4 regions of the Rahnella inusitata genome follow, and region 4 is predicted to be linked to each of the others. Evidence: predicted binding sites of a transcription regulator. Region 4 holds the regulator's gene; each other region holds the start of a gene.
What was found. The regulator CRP, encoded in region 4, controls carbon source genes, mostly activating them, when cyclic AMP is high. The targets are predictions, from matches to a motif close to ATGTGANNNNNNTCACAT.
Positions count from the first base shown of each region.

Region 1: I2123_RS20105 (glycoside-pentoside-hexuronide (GPH):cation symporter) is a predicted target of CRP. The motif match lies at 1,332-1,349, and genes of this name have one in related genera.
Region 2: rhaB (rhamnulokinase) is a predicted target of CRP. The motif match lies at 1,287-1,304, and genes of this name have one in related genera.
Region 3: mlc (sugar metabolism global transcriptional regulator Mlc) is a predicted target of CRP. The motif match lies at 1,228-1,245, and genes of this name have one in related genera.

Region 1 is NZ_CP065024.1:4,292,808-4,296,218, forward strand. It holds gene aroP (aromatic amino acid transporter AroP) at 1-1,263, shown strand, start outside; gene I2123_RS20105 (glycoside-pentoside-hexuronide (GPH):cation symporter) at 1,486-2,922, shown strand; gene I2123_RS20110 (glycoside hydrolase family 43 protein) at 2,915-3,411, shown strand, end outside.
Region 2 is NZ_CP065024.1:4,446,255-4,449,665, reverse strand. It holds gene rhaB (rhamnulokinase) at 1-1,178, opposite strand, end outside; gene rhaS (HTH-type transcriptional activator RhaS) at 1,522-2,349, shown strand; gene rhaR (HTH-type transcriptional activator RhaR) at 2,432-3,283, shown strand.
Region 3 is NZ_CP065024.1:2,900,377-2,903,787, forward strand. It holds gene mlc (sugar metabolism global transcriptional regulator Mlc) at 1-1,135, opposite strand, end outside; gene I2123_RS13510 (LysR family transcriptional regulator) at 1,301-2,206, opposite strand; gene I2123_RS13515 (MFS transporter) at 2,405-3,411, shown strand, end outside.
Region 4 is NZ_CP065024.1:730,754-734,164, reverse strand. It holds gene I2123_RS03305 (LysR substrate-binding domain-containing protein) at 1-486, shown strand, start outside; gene I2123_RS03300 (OsmC family protein) at 488-895, opposite strand; gene crp (cAMP-activated global transcriptional regulator CRP) at 1,257-1,889, shown strand; gene I2123_RS03290 (YccS/YhfK family putative transporter) at 1,957-3,411, shown strand, end outside.

The DNA of each region.
Region 1 (3,411 bases), 1.1 Mb from region 4:
GCCTCCGTTATTCAGTCTGCGGGGCCGGGGATTATTCTTGGCTACGCGATTGCCGGATTTATCGCATTCCTGATTATGCGCCAGCTCGGTGAAATGGTCGTTGCAGAACCGGTCGCCGGTTCTTTCAGCCACTTCGCCTATAAATACTGGGGTGGGTTTGCCGGTTTTGCTTCTGGCTGGAACTACTGGGTGCTGTACGTGCTGGTCGCGATGGCAGAGCTGACCGCCGTCGGTAAATATATTCAATTCTGGTATCCGGAGATCCCAACCTGGGCTTCTGCGGCTGTGTTCTTCGTGCTGATCAATGCTATCAACCTGACCAACGTTAAAGTCTTTGGTGAGATGGAGTTCTGGTTTGCGATCATCAAGGTCGTCGCGGTAGTGGCCATGATCCTGTTCGGTGGCTGGTTGCTGTTCAGCGATACTGCCGGTCCGCAGGCGACAGTGCGAAACCTCTGGGAGCAAGGTGGCTTCCTGCCTCATGGTATGACCGGGCTGGTGATGATGATGGCTATCATCATGTTCTCATTCGGGGGTCTGGAGCTGGTGGGTATCACCGCCGCAGAAGCCGACAACCCGGAGATAAGCATTCCTAAAGCCACCAATCAGGTTATTTACCGTATCCTGATTTTCTATGTGGGCTCACTGGCTGTCTTGCTTTCCCTGATGCCGTGGACCCGCGTAGGGCCGGACACCAGCCCGTTCGTCCTGATTTTCCACGATCTGGGTGATGCGCTGGTCGCCAATGCCCTCAACGTGGTGATCCTGACTGCGGCACTGTCGGTCTATAACAGCTGTGTGTACTGCAACAGCCGTATGCTGTTTGGTCTGGCTCAGCAAGGTAATGCACCAAAAGCCCTGATGAACGTCGACAAACGTGGCGTGCCGGTTGCTTCTATCATGGTTTCTGCGGCCACGACGGCCCTGTGCGTACTGATTAACTATCTGATGCCGGGCGAAGCCTTCGGTCTGCTGATGGCGCTGGTGGTTTCCGCACTGGTCATCAACTGGGCGATGATAAGCCTTGCGCACATCAAGTTCCGCCAGGCGATGCGTCGCGAAGGGATCGAAACCAAGTTCAAGGCGCTGCTGTATCCGGTGGGTAACTATATCTGCTTACTGTTCATGGCAGCGATCCTGGTGATTATGGCGATCACGCCGGGCATGGCCATTTCTGTATGGCTGATCCCTGTCTGGCTGGTGATTCTGGGCCTCGGTTACTGGGTCAAAAATCAGCAAAGCGGAAAATCCGTGAAAGCCTGAAATTAAGTCAGCGTTGTTAAAGGCTTAAAATCTTAAGCGCCCCGGTCCGATTTCCAGGCCGGGGCGCTTTGTTATCTGGGTCACACTTTGCCCAGCATGACTAAAACGTCCATCTTCATGACTCTTACCTCCTGACTCCTCTGCCCCTCCCGCGCCAATACTCTTGGCTAACAAACAGTTTTTTAACATCACTCTTTTAACCAATAGCCGGAGAGAACATCCATGAAGGAAGGCGCGCTGTCATTCAAAGAGAAAGTGGCGTACGGCATGGGGGACGCGGGATGCAACATGATTGGCGGCGCCATCATGCTGTTTCTTAATTACTTTTATACCGACGTTTTCGGCCTTGCCCCGGCGCTGGTCGGTGTATTACTGCTGTCGGTGCGTGTGATCGACGCCGTCACTGACCCGATCATGGGCGCGATTGCCGACCGCACCACGACCCGCTGGGGGCGTTTTCGTCCCTACTTGTTATGGATATCGGTGCCCTACGTCCTGTTCAGCGTACTGATGTTCACGACACCGGAATGGACCTATAACAGCAAGGTTATCTATGCCTTTGTGACTTACTTCCTGATGTCACTCACCTATACCGCAATTAACATCCCTTACTGCTCGCTGGGCGGCGTCATCACCGCCGATCCGCACGAGCGCGTGGCCTGCCAGTCTTATCGCTTCTTTATGGTGGGGATCGCGACGCTGATCTTGTCTTCGACGCTTCTGCCAATGGCCGACTGGTTTGGCGGTGCGGACAAAGCCAAGGGCTACCAGATGTCGATGGGCGTGATGGCGATCATCGCGCTGTTCATGTTCCTGTTCTGTTTCAGCTTCGTGAAAGAACGTATCCAGCCTGCGGTGCCGTCTAAACATGCGCTGAAATCTGACCTGAAAGACATCTGGAAAAACGACCAGTGGGTTCGCATTCTGCTGCTGACCTTCTGCAATGTGTGTCCGGGCTTTATCCGCATGGCTGCAACGATGTATTACGTCACCTGGGTGATGGAGAAATCCACCTCGTTTGCCAGCATGTTTATCAGCCTCGGCGTGGTCGGCATGATGATCGGCAGCGCGCTGGCGAAACCGCTGACCGACAAGTTCTGCAAACTGAAAGTGTTCTTCTGGGCCAACATCATCCTGACCATTTTCTCCTGCGGCTTCTATTTCCTCGACCCGCACGCCACGACGCTGATTCTGGTCGCCTACTTTGTCCTGAATATCATGCACCAGTTGCCTTCTCCGCTGCACTGGTCGCTGATGGCAGATGTGGATGACTACGGCGAATGGAAAACCGGCAAACGCATCACCGGCATCAGCTTCTCCGGTAACCTGTTCTTCCTCAAATGCGGCCTGGCTGTGGCCGGGGCGATGGTAGGCTTCCTGCTTTCAGGCTATGGCTACGACGCTGGCGCGGCGCGACAGAGTGATCACGCCATCAACGGGATAGTATTGTTATTCACAGTAATCCCCGGCGTTGGCTATCTCATCACCGCAGGCGTTGTTCGTTTACTAAAAGTTGACCGCGAAATGATGCGCACCATCCAGTCAGATCTGGAAATCCGCCGCCGCAATTACCGCGAGCTGAATGAATACCACGACACGAAAAATGCACCTGACGCGGGCTCCCTCCCGCTTCACAGCAAGGAGCTGAAACATGAGTAATTACCCAAACCCGCTCATCGAACAACGTGCCGATCCGCATATCTGGCTGCACAGCGATGGGCATTATTATTTTATCGCCTCGGTGCCGGAATATGACCGGCTGGAAATTCGCCGCTCAAAAACGCTGACCGGCCTTGCTGATGCACCGGCAAAAATCGTCTGGCGCAAACCCGACAGCGGCCCGATGAGCGCACTTATCTGGGCACCTGAACTGCATTTCATCGACGGGAAATGGGTGATTTACTACGCTGCCGCGCCGTCACAGGAGATTAAGGACGGACTGTTTCAGCACCGCATGTATACGCTGGTGTGTGAGGATGCCGACCCGCTTAAGGGGAAATGGATCGAAAAGGGGCGGATCCAAACGCCGATCGACAGTTTCTCACTTGATGCCACGCATTTCGGGCATCAGGGAAAAAGCTATTATCTGTGGGCTCAGAAAGACCCGGCGCTCCGCGGCAACTCCAACCTGTATATTGCCGAAATGGA
Region 2 (3,411 bases), 990 kb from region 4:
AAATCCGCCAGCTGCAGCGCAATTTTGCGATACAGCATGGCGAGGCTGTCGAAAATACAGCGCGCCAGTTCGGCCGGTGATTCCGGTACCGCTTCGCCCGCCTGATGACAGGCTTCGCGAATGGCGCTGACCATCGACGGCGGATTTATAAAGCGGTCTTCGTTCGGGTTGATAAGATAGGTAAACGGCGGGACGTTCTTCGCCAGCGTGATCAGCGAAGGTAAATCCTGAATGTTCAGTTCGCGGCAAACGCGTTGAAAAAGCCACAATCCCATGATGTTACGCAGCACGCGAAAACTGTCATTGATGCCGCCTTCATTCGTGACGTTATCGTGTAACGCACCCGCGTGATTGAACGCTTTCGGGCTCTCGATGCCCATCAACGACCAGGTGCCGGAGCTGAGGTAGGCGCTGTGCGAACTGGTGAGCGGTGCCGCAACGACGGCGCTGGCGGTGTCATGCGTGGCGACGCTGAAAACGGGCACGCTGCGCCCGCGCGGACTGTGCCAGAGGCCGGGAGAGTTGCCCGGCTGAGTGGGTTTTTGCAGCCAGCGGCGCGGTACGCCCGCCAGTTTCAACAGATCTTCATCCCAGTCGCCGGTGGTGATATTGAGCATTTGCGTGGTGCTGGCGTTAGTGAATTCCCAGTTGAGCTGGCCGGTGAGACGGAAGAGAAAATAGTCCGGGATCATCAGCAGATGTGCGGCTTTGCTTGCGATTTCAGGCTGTTGTTCCGTCAGCGCCCGCAGCTGATACAGCGTATTAAACGGCATAAACTGGATGCCGGTTTTCTGGTAAATAACATGGCGGCCAATCTGCTTTTCCATCCGCGCCATGACGCCGTCGGTGCGGCTGTCGCGATACGCCACGGCCGGACCCACCCGCTGACCCTGTTCATCGAGCAACACGAAATCCACGCCCCAGGTATCGATGCCTATACCGTCGAGCGGAATGCCTGAAGCGTCCAGACGGTTTAATCCTTCCAGAATGTGCTTCTCGAGATCATCCAGATCCCACGTATCCATGCCATCAGTGTGCGTCAGGTTATTCGGGAAACGGTGAATTTCTTTCAGCGTCAGCGTCGCCGCTGAATCAGGTTCCTGGCGGGTAAACGTGGCCAGCATGACGCGGCCGCTGGAAGCGCCGAGATCAATAGCGGCAAGATGGTGGGTTCTCATAGCAGCCATTCCTTATTGAATATGCTGCCCAGTGTAGGGGAGGCGTTTAAGGCTCACCTTCCGGTGATTGCCACTGGTTTTAGCGGGATGGCAGCATTAAAAAGGTAGATGCGAGGCAGATCACACTTCCGCTCAAAGCCCTGCCGGACAAGGCGATGAAAACGTCGGAAACACGCAAGCGGCCTGTGTGATCTTTGCCGCAGATCCGCAACACAGCGGGGTTAATCTTAAAAAAATGACTGTTTAAGCCGTTTTTAACGCCGTGGTTTGAAGGTATGAACGCCGGGCGCAGGGTAGGGTTGTTTCACGATGAATAATGAATCCCCCGAACCGGAGGCGATAAATGACGTTACTGAAGGGTGATGATTATTTTGCGGCACCTGAGCTGACTGTGACGGTCGAGCGACGTCTTCCGCAAAGCGTATTCCCGGAGCACTACCACGATTTCCACGAGATTATGCTGGTGGAAAGCGGCTCAGGCGTGCACATCTTTAATGACCATCCCTATACTCTGACCGCCGGCACTGTCTGTTTTGTGCGTGCCAGCGATCACCACTTGTTTGAAAACGTGGAGAATCTGCGCCTCACCAACGTGTTGTTCCGCTCACCTAAAGCATTCCGGTTTATCCAGGACGTCGGCCATTTTCTGCCACAGGAACACCATTATCAGTCGCAAATTCACTGGCAGCTCAGCCCGCATGTTCTGGCGCAGGTGCTGGAGTGCATCGCGCAGCTGGAAGCGCTGCCAGACAGCATTGAGATGGAACACATCGCCACGCGCGAAAGCTTGTTTTTACAGCTGCTGATCCTGCTGTATCAGGACTGTTTCCAGCCACAATTGCGAGACACCTCTGAAAACAAGGTCAATCAACTGTTGCAATGGCTCCAGTCACATTACAGTGAAGAAGTTAACTGGACTGAGGCCGCCGAACGTTTTTCTCTGGCGCTGCGCACCCTGCACCGACAGATGAAGCATTACACCGGTCTGACGCCGCAGCGCTATCTGAACCGTCTGCGCCTGCTTGAGGCGCGCCGCCGTTTACACCATAGCGATCAAAGTATTACCGATATTGCCTATGCCTGCGGGTTCAGTGACAGTAACCACTTTTCGACGCAGTTCCGTCGGGAATTTTCGGTGTCGCCAAAACTCATGCGTGACCAGTTACGTTAAGCGACACCTCTCGCGGCTCACGGCAATGCGTGCCTGAGTCGCCTCGTTTATCTTGTTGTCAAACGGGTTTGAGATTGCTGCTATGTCGCTGAAATTGAATAAAAATGACTTCTTTCTGACCGGCATGAACTCTGTCGTGGTGGCCGAACGCCATCCGCAGGCGGATTTCCCCAGTCACGATCATGATTTCGACGAGCTGGTCATTGTCTGGCGCGGCAACGGCGTACATATCTGGAACGACATTCCTTATCCCATCACCTGCGGCGACCTGTTTTATATCAACGCCAAAGATCGTCACAGCTACGAATCCGCCAATATGCTGGCACTGGATAACGTGCTGTACTGCCGCGAACGCTTCCGGCTGGCGGCTGACTGGGAGCAACTGCTGCCCGGTGAAGATACCCCACAAGGTCAGCGCTACTGGCGGCTGAGTACGCTCGGGATGTCGGTATTGAGAGATAAAGTCGATGAGCTGGCGAAAGAGTGCATGAAGTCTGAAGCACTGTCGGTACAGCTGAGCGAAGCCCTGCTGATGCAGCTTTCACTTTTGCTGCTGCGCTTTCGTCATCAGCCAGACAGCGGCGTACTGCCCGATGCCCATCAGCTGGATTTATTGCTCATGGCGCTGCGTGCGGGGATCGCCGAGCCTTTCCACCTGGAGACGTTTTGTCGCCAGCATAAGCTCAACCCCCGTGCTTTAAGGGCGCTGTTCAAGCAACACACCGGCATGAGCGTGACGCAGTATCTGCGGCAACTGCGGATTTGCCGGGCAATGAGTTTACTGCGCTACGGCAATATGACGATCAGTGATGTTGCGGCGGAGTGCGGCTTCGATGACAGTAATTACTTCTCGGTGGTATTTAACCGCGCCTGTGGCGTATCACCCCGCGATTACCGGCAGCGTTTTACCTCTCAGGCAGGCATCGCAAGATAGGGCGAGGCACTTCACTGTTTGATGCGGCATTCTAATATCTATTTAAAACAATAAATTAGGGTGTATCGCCATGCTGTGCGCAAAATAAAAAAAGGGTCTGATTAGATGGGATAGTCGAATTCTTAATG
Region 3 (3,411 bases), 2.2 Mb from region 4:
ATTGCGTGGATTCGAGTTTGATATTTTCGCTATATGCGGGAAGGGATTGCTGTTGAATACAAGACATTATTGCCGGATGAAGAATATCCTGCGATAAATTAAGCGGCGAACCGATCAGCACTTTTTCAGGATTGAACAGATTGACCATGATCGCCAACATCCGCCCGACGCTCTGCCCCACGCCGATGATGACGTCACGCGCCAGCTGGTCGCCACGGTTAGCCGCATCACACACCGCTTCGATGGTCAGCGATACCCCGTGCAATAAACTCGCGGGGGCTGAAGCGGTCAGTCGCTGACGCACCAGTTCCAGAATGCTGTCGGTACTGGCGACGGTTTCCAGACAGCCGTGATTGCCGCAATAACAGCGTTTACCATAAGGATCGACCTGCGTATGGCCGATTTCCACCACGCTGCTGCTGCCGGCGTGCAAAACGCGTCCGCTGGTAATAACCCCCGCGCCGACGTTGTGATCGATAACAATTTGCACCACGTTTTTGCAGCCGCGCGATGCGCCGTACAGGGCTTCCGCCAGCGTCCACGCGCTGATGTCATGCTGCACGTATACCGGCAAGCCCGTATGGGCGGAAAGAGTATCGCCGAGCGGCATATCGAACACATCGTGATAAAACGGCATACGGTGAACGATGCCGCGCCGCGCGTCGATCATCCCCGGCAGGGTAATGGCGATGGCCGTAAGGCGTTCAAGTTTGCGCTGATGGCGGATAAAGAACTGATCGATTTCTACGATGATGCGCTGCATCAGCGACTGCGGAGCCTCTTCGGGCAGTGGCAACACTTCTTCCACCACCAGTTTACTGCTCAGATCGCGTAACCCCAGCGTGATAGAACCGAGGCTGATGCGGGCAGAAAGATAGTGCCAGGCTTGCGTGTCGAGCGCTAAACCGATTGCCGGACGCCCGCGGCTGCCGGGATCCTGAAACTCCGTTTCCAGCACCAGGTGCGCCTGAATCAGTTCACGGACAATTTTGGTGATACTGGCAGGTGCCAGCTGGGCTTTTTTGGAAAGCTCAATGCGCGAAATGGGACCAAACTGATCGATCAGGCGATACACAGCACCGACGTTAGTTTGTTTGATTTGATCAATATGGCCGGGCTGCCCATCGGGGATCACTCAAGGAACTCCTGTTATTTTCGCGCTTCAAAATAAAGATTAGAGGCTTATGGTGGAGTTTTTGCTATATGTCGTCAACTATTTGATTCGTTATGTGATTTGGTGCACACATTGCGCGAAAACACGTTCGGAATTGACTGGAAATACAGCAGCTTTTATCTTATGTCAAACGCCGTCCTCTTCCATCATCAGTTCCATAAACGCCCTGGTCGCCGCCGTCATCGGCCTTTCGGCGTGATTCACCAGCCAGAGTTCTGTGGTGCCTTGCATTTCCCCGAAGCGTAAATACCTCACGCCGTCGACCTGAATGCGCAGATAGGACGCCGGTAAAATCGACACGCCCAGCCCCGCTGCCACCAGCCCGATAATGGTCAGCGGCTCGCCCACTTCCTGTGTGATATACGGCGTGATCCCCTGTGCTTTCAGCTGGTCGAGGATATCGTCGTACAACGAGGTGCCGACATCTTTGGAGAAAAACACGAACGGCTGATCGGCCAGATGCTGGAACGTCAGTTCACCCGCGGCCAAATCATTTAGCGGATTGTCTTTATGTACCACGGCAATCAGCGGCTCCGACCATATCAGCTGATGCGCCAGCTGCGGCGGAAGGTCGCCGTTGCGCATAATTCCCAGATCCAGTTTGCCTTCCAGCAGCGGGTCGATCTGCTGCTTGCTGTTGAGCTGTTCAATACGAATATTCACGTCGGGATAGGTTAAGCGGAAACGGTGCAGCGTGCGCGAAACCCGGCGTAAAAACGGTGCCGAGGAGGTCAGCCCGAGCGTCAGATTGCCGGACTCACCGCGATGGATCCGCGCGGCCTGCTCTGAGGCTTCTTCTACCCGCTGCAAAATTTGCCGCGCTTCGTGCAGAAATGCCACGCCCGCCTGCGTCAGCCGAACCGTGCGGTTACTGCGATAAAACAACGCCGCACCGACGTGCGCCTCCAGCGCCTGTATTTGTTGGCTCAGCGGCGGCTGAGAGATGTGCAGCCGCTCCGCCGCCCGCCCGAAATGCAGCTCGTCAGCGACGGCAATAAAATAACGCAGATGACGCAGTTCTATGTGGCTCATGGCGCGGGTGTGACTCCGATTGATATTTTATAAATATCGTTTTCATGAAATTAATATATTAGACAATATAAAGCCCACTGTTAAAATTTTCATACATTTTCAAATAGTTTTTATTATTACCTTCGTTAAGGATTTACAGTGAAAACCACCCAGCGGAATACCGCTGCACCATCCGGATCGCCCTTTGACAAAAGTCTGATCAACGACGACGAACTCAATCCTGACACCCCCGTCGCCCGCACTCATCCAAAATCGCCCTTTATCAAACGTGGTACACCGCAGTTTATCCGGGTAACACTCGCCCTGTTCTCAGCGGGTCTCGCGACCTTTGCGCTGCTGTACTGCGTACAGCCGATCCTGCCCGTGTTGTCTCATGATTTCGGCGTGTCACCGGCGACCAGCAGCCTCTCGCTGTCGTTATCTACCGGACTGATGGCTATTGGTCTGCTGTTTACCGGGCCGGTTTCGGATGCGGTCGGGCGGAAATCGGTGATGGTGGTAGCGCTGCTTCTCGCGGCAGGCTGTACGCTGGTCTGTTCTTTTATGCAAAGCTGGGATGCCATTCTCGTCATGCGCGCCCTGATTGGCCTTTCGCTCAGCGGCGTTGCGGCGGTGGCAATGACCTATCTGAGCGAAGAAATTCACCCGAGCGTGGTGGCCTTCTCGATGGGGTTATACATCAGCGGCAACTCGATTGGCGGCATGAGCGGGCGTCTGGTCAGCGGCGTGCTGACCGATTTCTTCTCATGGCGCATCGCGATTGCGGTAGTCGGCCTCTTCGCGCTGGCGGCGGCCATTATGTTCTGGCGAATCCTTCCGCCTTCCCGGCATTTCCGCGCCAGCTCGCTGAAACCGCGCAAGTTGCTCATTAACTTTAAACTGCACTGGCGCGACAGCGGCCTGCCTTTGTTGTTCGTTGAAGGTTTTCTGCTGATGGGCAGCTTCGTGACGATGTTTAATTACATCGGCTATCGCCTGCTCGGCACGCCCTACAACATGAGTCAGGCCATCGTCGGGATTTTGTCAGTGGTGTATCTGATGGGCACCTACAGTTCGCCGAAAGCGGGCGTGCTGACCGGCGTCTATGGCCGTGGCCCGGTACTGATCGGCGCAATCATCATCATGCTGGCCGGTATTCTGCTCACTGCCTTTTCGCCGGTCTGGCTGATTTTCATCGGGATGATCCTGGTCACCGGCGGCTTCTT
Region 4 (3,411 bases):
GAAGGAAAACTGGATTTCGCCATCGGTACCGCCGGACCGGGATTTCCGCTGGAGGATCAGGTGCGTGAACCGCTGTTCACCGCCCCGTTCGGAATTATCGCCAGACGCGGGCATCCGCTGGCCAACGCCACACGGCTCGAAGAATTACAGGATGCGCGCTGGGTGTTGCCGGAAACGGATATGGGGTACTACCAGCAGCTACAACTGGCGGACGGGTTTTATCAGGCGGGAAGTGAAACACCGGTGCGCACCGACTCGGTGGTGTGCGGGCTGAATATGGTGTTGCAGTCGGACTATCTGACCATCGTGGCGCGGGCGATGCGTGCGCCGTTCGGTTTGCAGGAGCAACTGTGTCTGCTCAATATCGACACCCTGCCACAGGCAGAATATTGCGTGCTCTATTCGCAAAAATCGCCGCTGACGTTTGCCGCGCGGCGATTTTTGGATTTACTGCGCAATCAGTGCCAGTCATATGACTGGACATGACTTATTCCGCTTCGATCACTTCAAAACTATGGGTAATCGTGGCCGCTTTGCCGAGCATCAGAGAAACAGAACAATATTTCTCGGCGGAGAGGCTGACGGCGCGCTCTACAATCTTATCGGTCAACGCTTTGCCGGTGACGATAAAATGCAGATTGATGTGCGTGAACAGACGCGGCGCTTCTTCGCGACGTTCTGACGTCAGTTTTACTTCACAATCGCGAACATCGTTACGGCCTTTTTGCAAAATCGACACCACGTCGATCGCGCTGCAGCCACCCGCTGACATCAGCAGCATTTCCATCGGGCTCGGGGCTTTATCGCCTGCATTGCCGTCCATCAAAACCTGATGCCCTGACGCTGATTCACCTAAAAACGTCAGACCTTCCACCCATTTTACGCGTGCGTGCATTTGCTTATCTCCCGGCGCTCTTAAGAATCAAATTTTCACCCCAGACTACCCTTTCACCTAAAAACTGGCAACGTAACCCGATCGCCATCATGCTGAAGCGAGACAACACAAGACAGCATTGCAAACCTGTGTTACAAACAAAGCCGAAACATACTTTCCAGCAAATTGCGGTGACGGTTTTCGCGGTTTAAGAACAGAACCCAAGGTGATAACGGCAATATACAGCCGGTTTCACTCCGACATCCGCTTGCAGCATTTCTGGAGAGCTATATGCTGAAAGGGCGCATTAATATTCAGACGCCGTACAGGGAACTCTGAGCCCTGTAATTTGGGCAGCGATAATAACAGAGGATAATAGCAAATGGTTCTCGGCAAGCCACAAACAGACCCGACTCTTGAATGGTTCCTGTCTCACTGTCATATACATAAGTATCCTTCTAAAAGTACGCTGATTCACCAAGGTGAAAAAGCCGAAACGCTTTACTACATCGTGAAAGGGTCGGTTGCCGTCCTGATTAAAGATGAAGAAGGCAAAGAGATGATACTTTCCTACCTTAACCAAGGTGACTTCATCGGCGAGCTGGGACTCTTCGAAGAAGGTCAGGAACGCAGTGCCTGGGTACGTGCTAAAACTGCCTGTGAAGTGGCTGAAATTTCTTATAAAAAATTCCGCCAGCTGATTCAGGTTAACCCGGACATTCTGATGCGCCTCTCCGCGCAGATGGCAAACCGTCTGCAAATGACGTCTGAGAAAGTCGGTAACCTTGCTTTCCTCGACGTAACGGGCCGTATCGCTCAAACCTTGCTGAATCTGGCCAAACAGCCAGATGCAATGACCCACCCGGACGGGATGCAGATTAAAATCACCCGCCAGGAAATCGGTCAGATCGTCGGTTGCTCTCGTGAAACCGTCGGCCGCATTCTTAAAATGCTGGAAGATCAGAGCCTGATCTCCGCACACGGTAAAACGATTGTCGTCTACGGCACACGTTAATCCCTCAAAAATTGGCGCGGCAGCTTACTGTCGCGCCTTTTTTATGGGCTAAGCTTCCGCTATGACGCTGTGGAGAAGGCTGTTTTATCACCCCGAAGTGAATTACGCACTGCGCCAGACGCTGGTGTTATGTTTGCCGGTCGGCCTGTGCTGGCTGTTCGGGAATCTGCAAATGGGCTTGCTGTTCTCCCTCTGCCCTGCCTGCTGTAACGTCGCCGGTCTTGATACGCCGCACAAACGCTTCTTCAAACGTCTCTTCATTGGTGGTTCGCTGTTTGCGATCAGCAGTATCTTGCTGCAACTGATGATGGAAAACTGGCACATCCCGCTGCCGCTCATCATGCTCTCGCTGGCTTTGCTGCTCGGCGTCACCGGTGAAATCAGCCCGCTGCATGCGCGACTGTTGCCCGGCGCACTGGTGGCGACCATCTTTACCCTGAGCATGGTCGGCGTCAGGCCGATGTGGCAGGCTCCCGCGCTGTTCGCTGCAGGCACTGCCTGGTATGGCCTGTTCAACTGGGCGTGGTTTCGCATCTCCAAAGAGCAGCCGATGCGCGAAACTCTCAGCCAGCTCTATCTGCAACTGGCTGATTATTTCGAAGCCAAATACAGCCTGCTGACGCAGCATATCGATCCGGAAACCGCCTTACCGCCGCTGCTTAAGCGTCAGCAGCAGGTCATCGATCTTATTGCCCTGCTCTATCAGCAGTTGCACATGCTGCCGCAGCACGGCCATCATCATCACCACAAGCGACTGTTCCAGCGTTTTCAGGTGGCGCTGGATTTGCAGGAGCACATCACGGTCAGTCTGCATCAGCCGGAAGAAGTACAAAAACTGGTGGAAGAAAGCCATGCCGAAGCGGTGATCCGCCGCAATGCGCAGGTGATTTCCGCCCGGCTGCGCGTCATTGCCGACGACATTCTTTATCACCGGCTGTCCGCGCGTTTCACGATGGCCAACGAATTGGCGGCGCTGGAAAAAATCGCCGCACGCAATCCGGAAAATCCGGTCGGCCAGTTCTGCTATTACCATTTCAGCCGCATTGCACGCCTGCTGCGCACCCAGCGCCCGCTGTACCGCCGTGATCTGATGAACTCTCAGCCGCGTCTGCCTTTCTGGCTGGCGCTGAAAAGTTATCTGTCTTTCAAATCTATCGCCCTGCGCAACGCAGCGCGGCTTGGCATTATTCTGGCGATCGGCAGCAGTCTTGGTTTGTTCTTCAATCTGCCGAAACCCTACTGGATTTTGCTTACCATCATGCTGGTAAGCCAGAACGGCTACAACGCCACCCGCGTGCGGATCCAGCACCGTGCGCTCGGCACGCTGGCCGGATTACTGATCGCCGCCGGATTGCTGAAACTTGAGCTGCCTGAGGGCATTACCTTGTTCTGCATGCTGGTGGTGACGCTGGTGTCGTACACGGTGCTGCGTAAAAACTACGGGCTGGCGATGGTCGGGATGACGGTCACGGCGGTCTACACGCTGCAACTGCTGGCGATGAACGGCGTACACTTTCTGGTG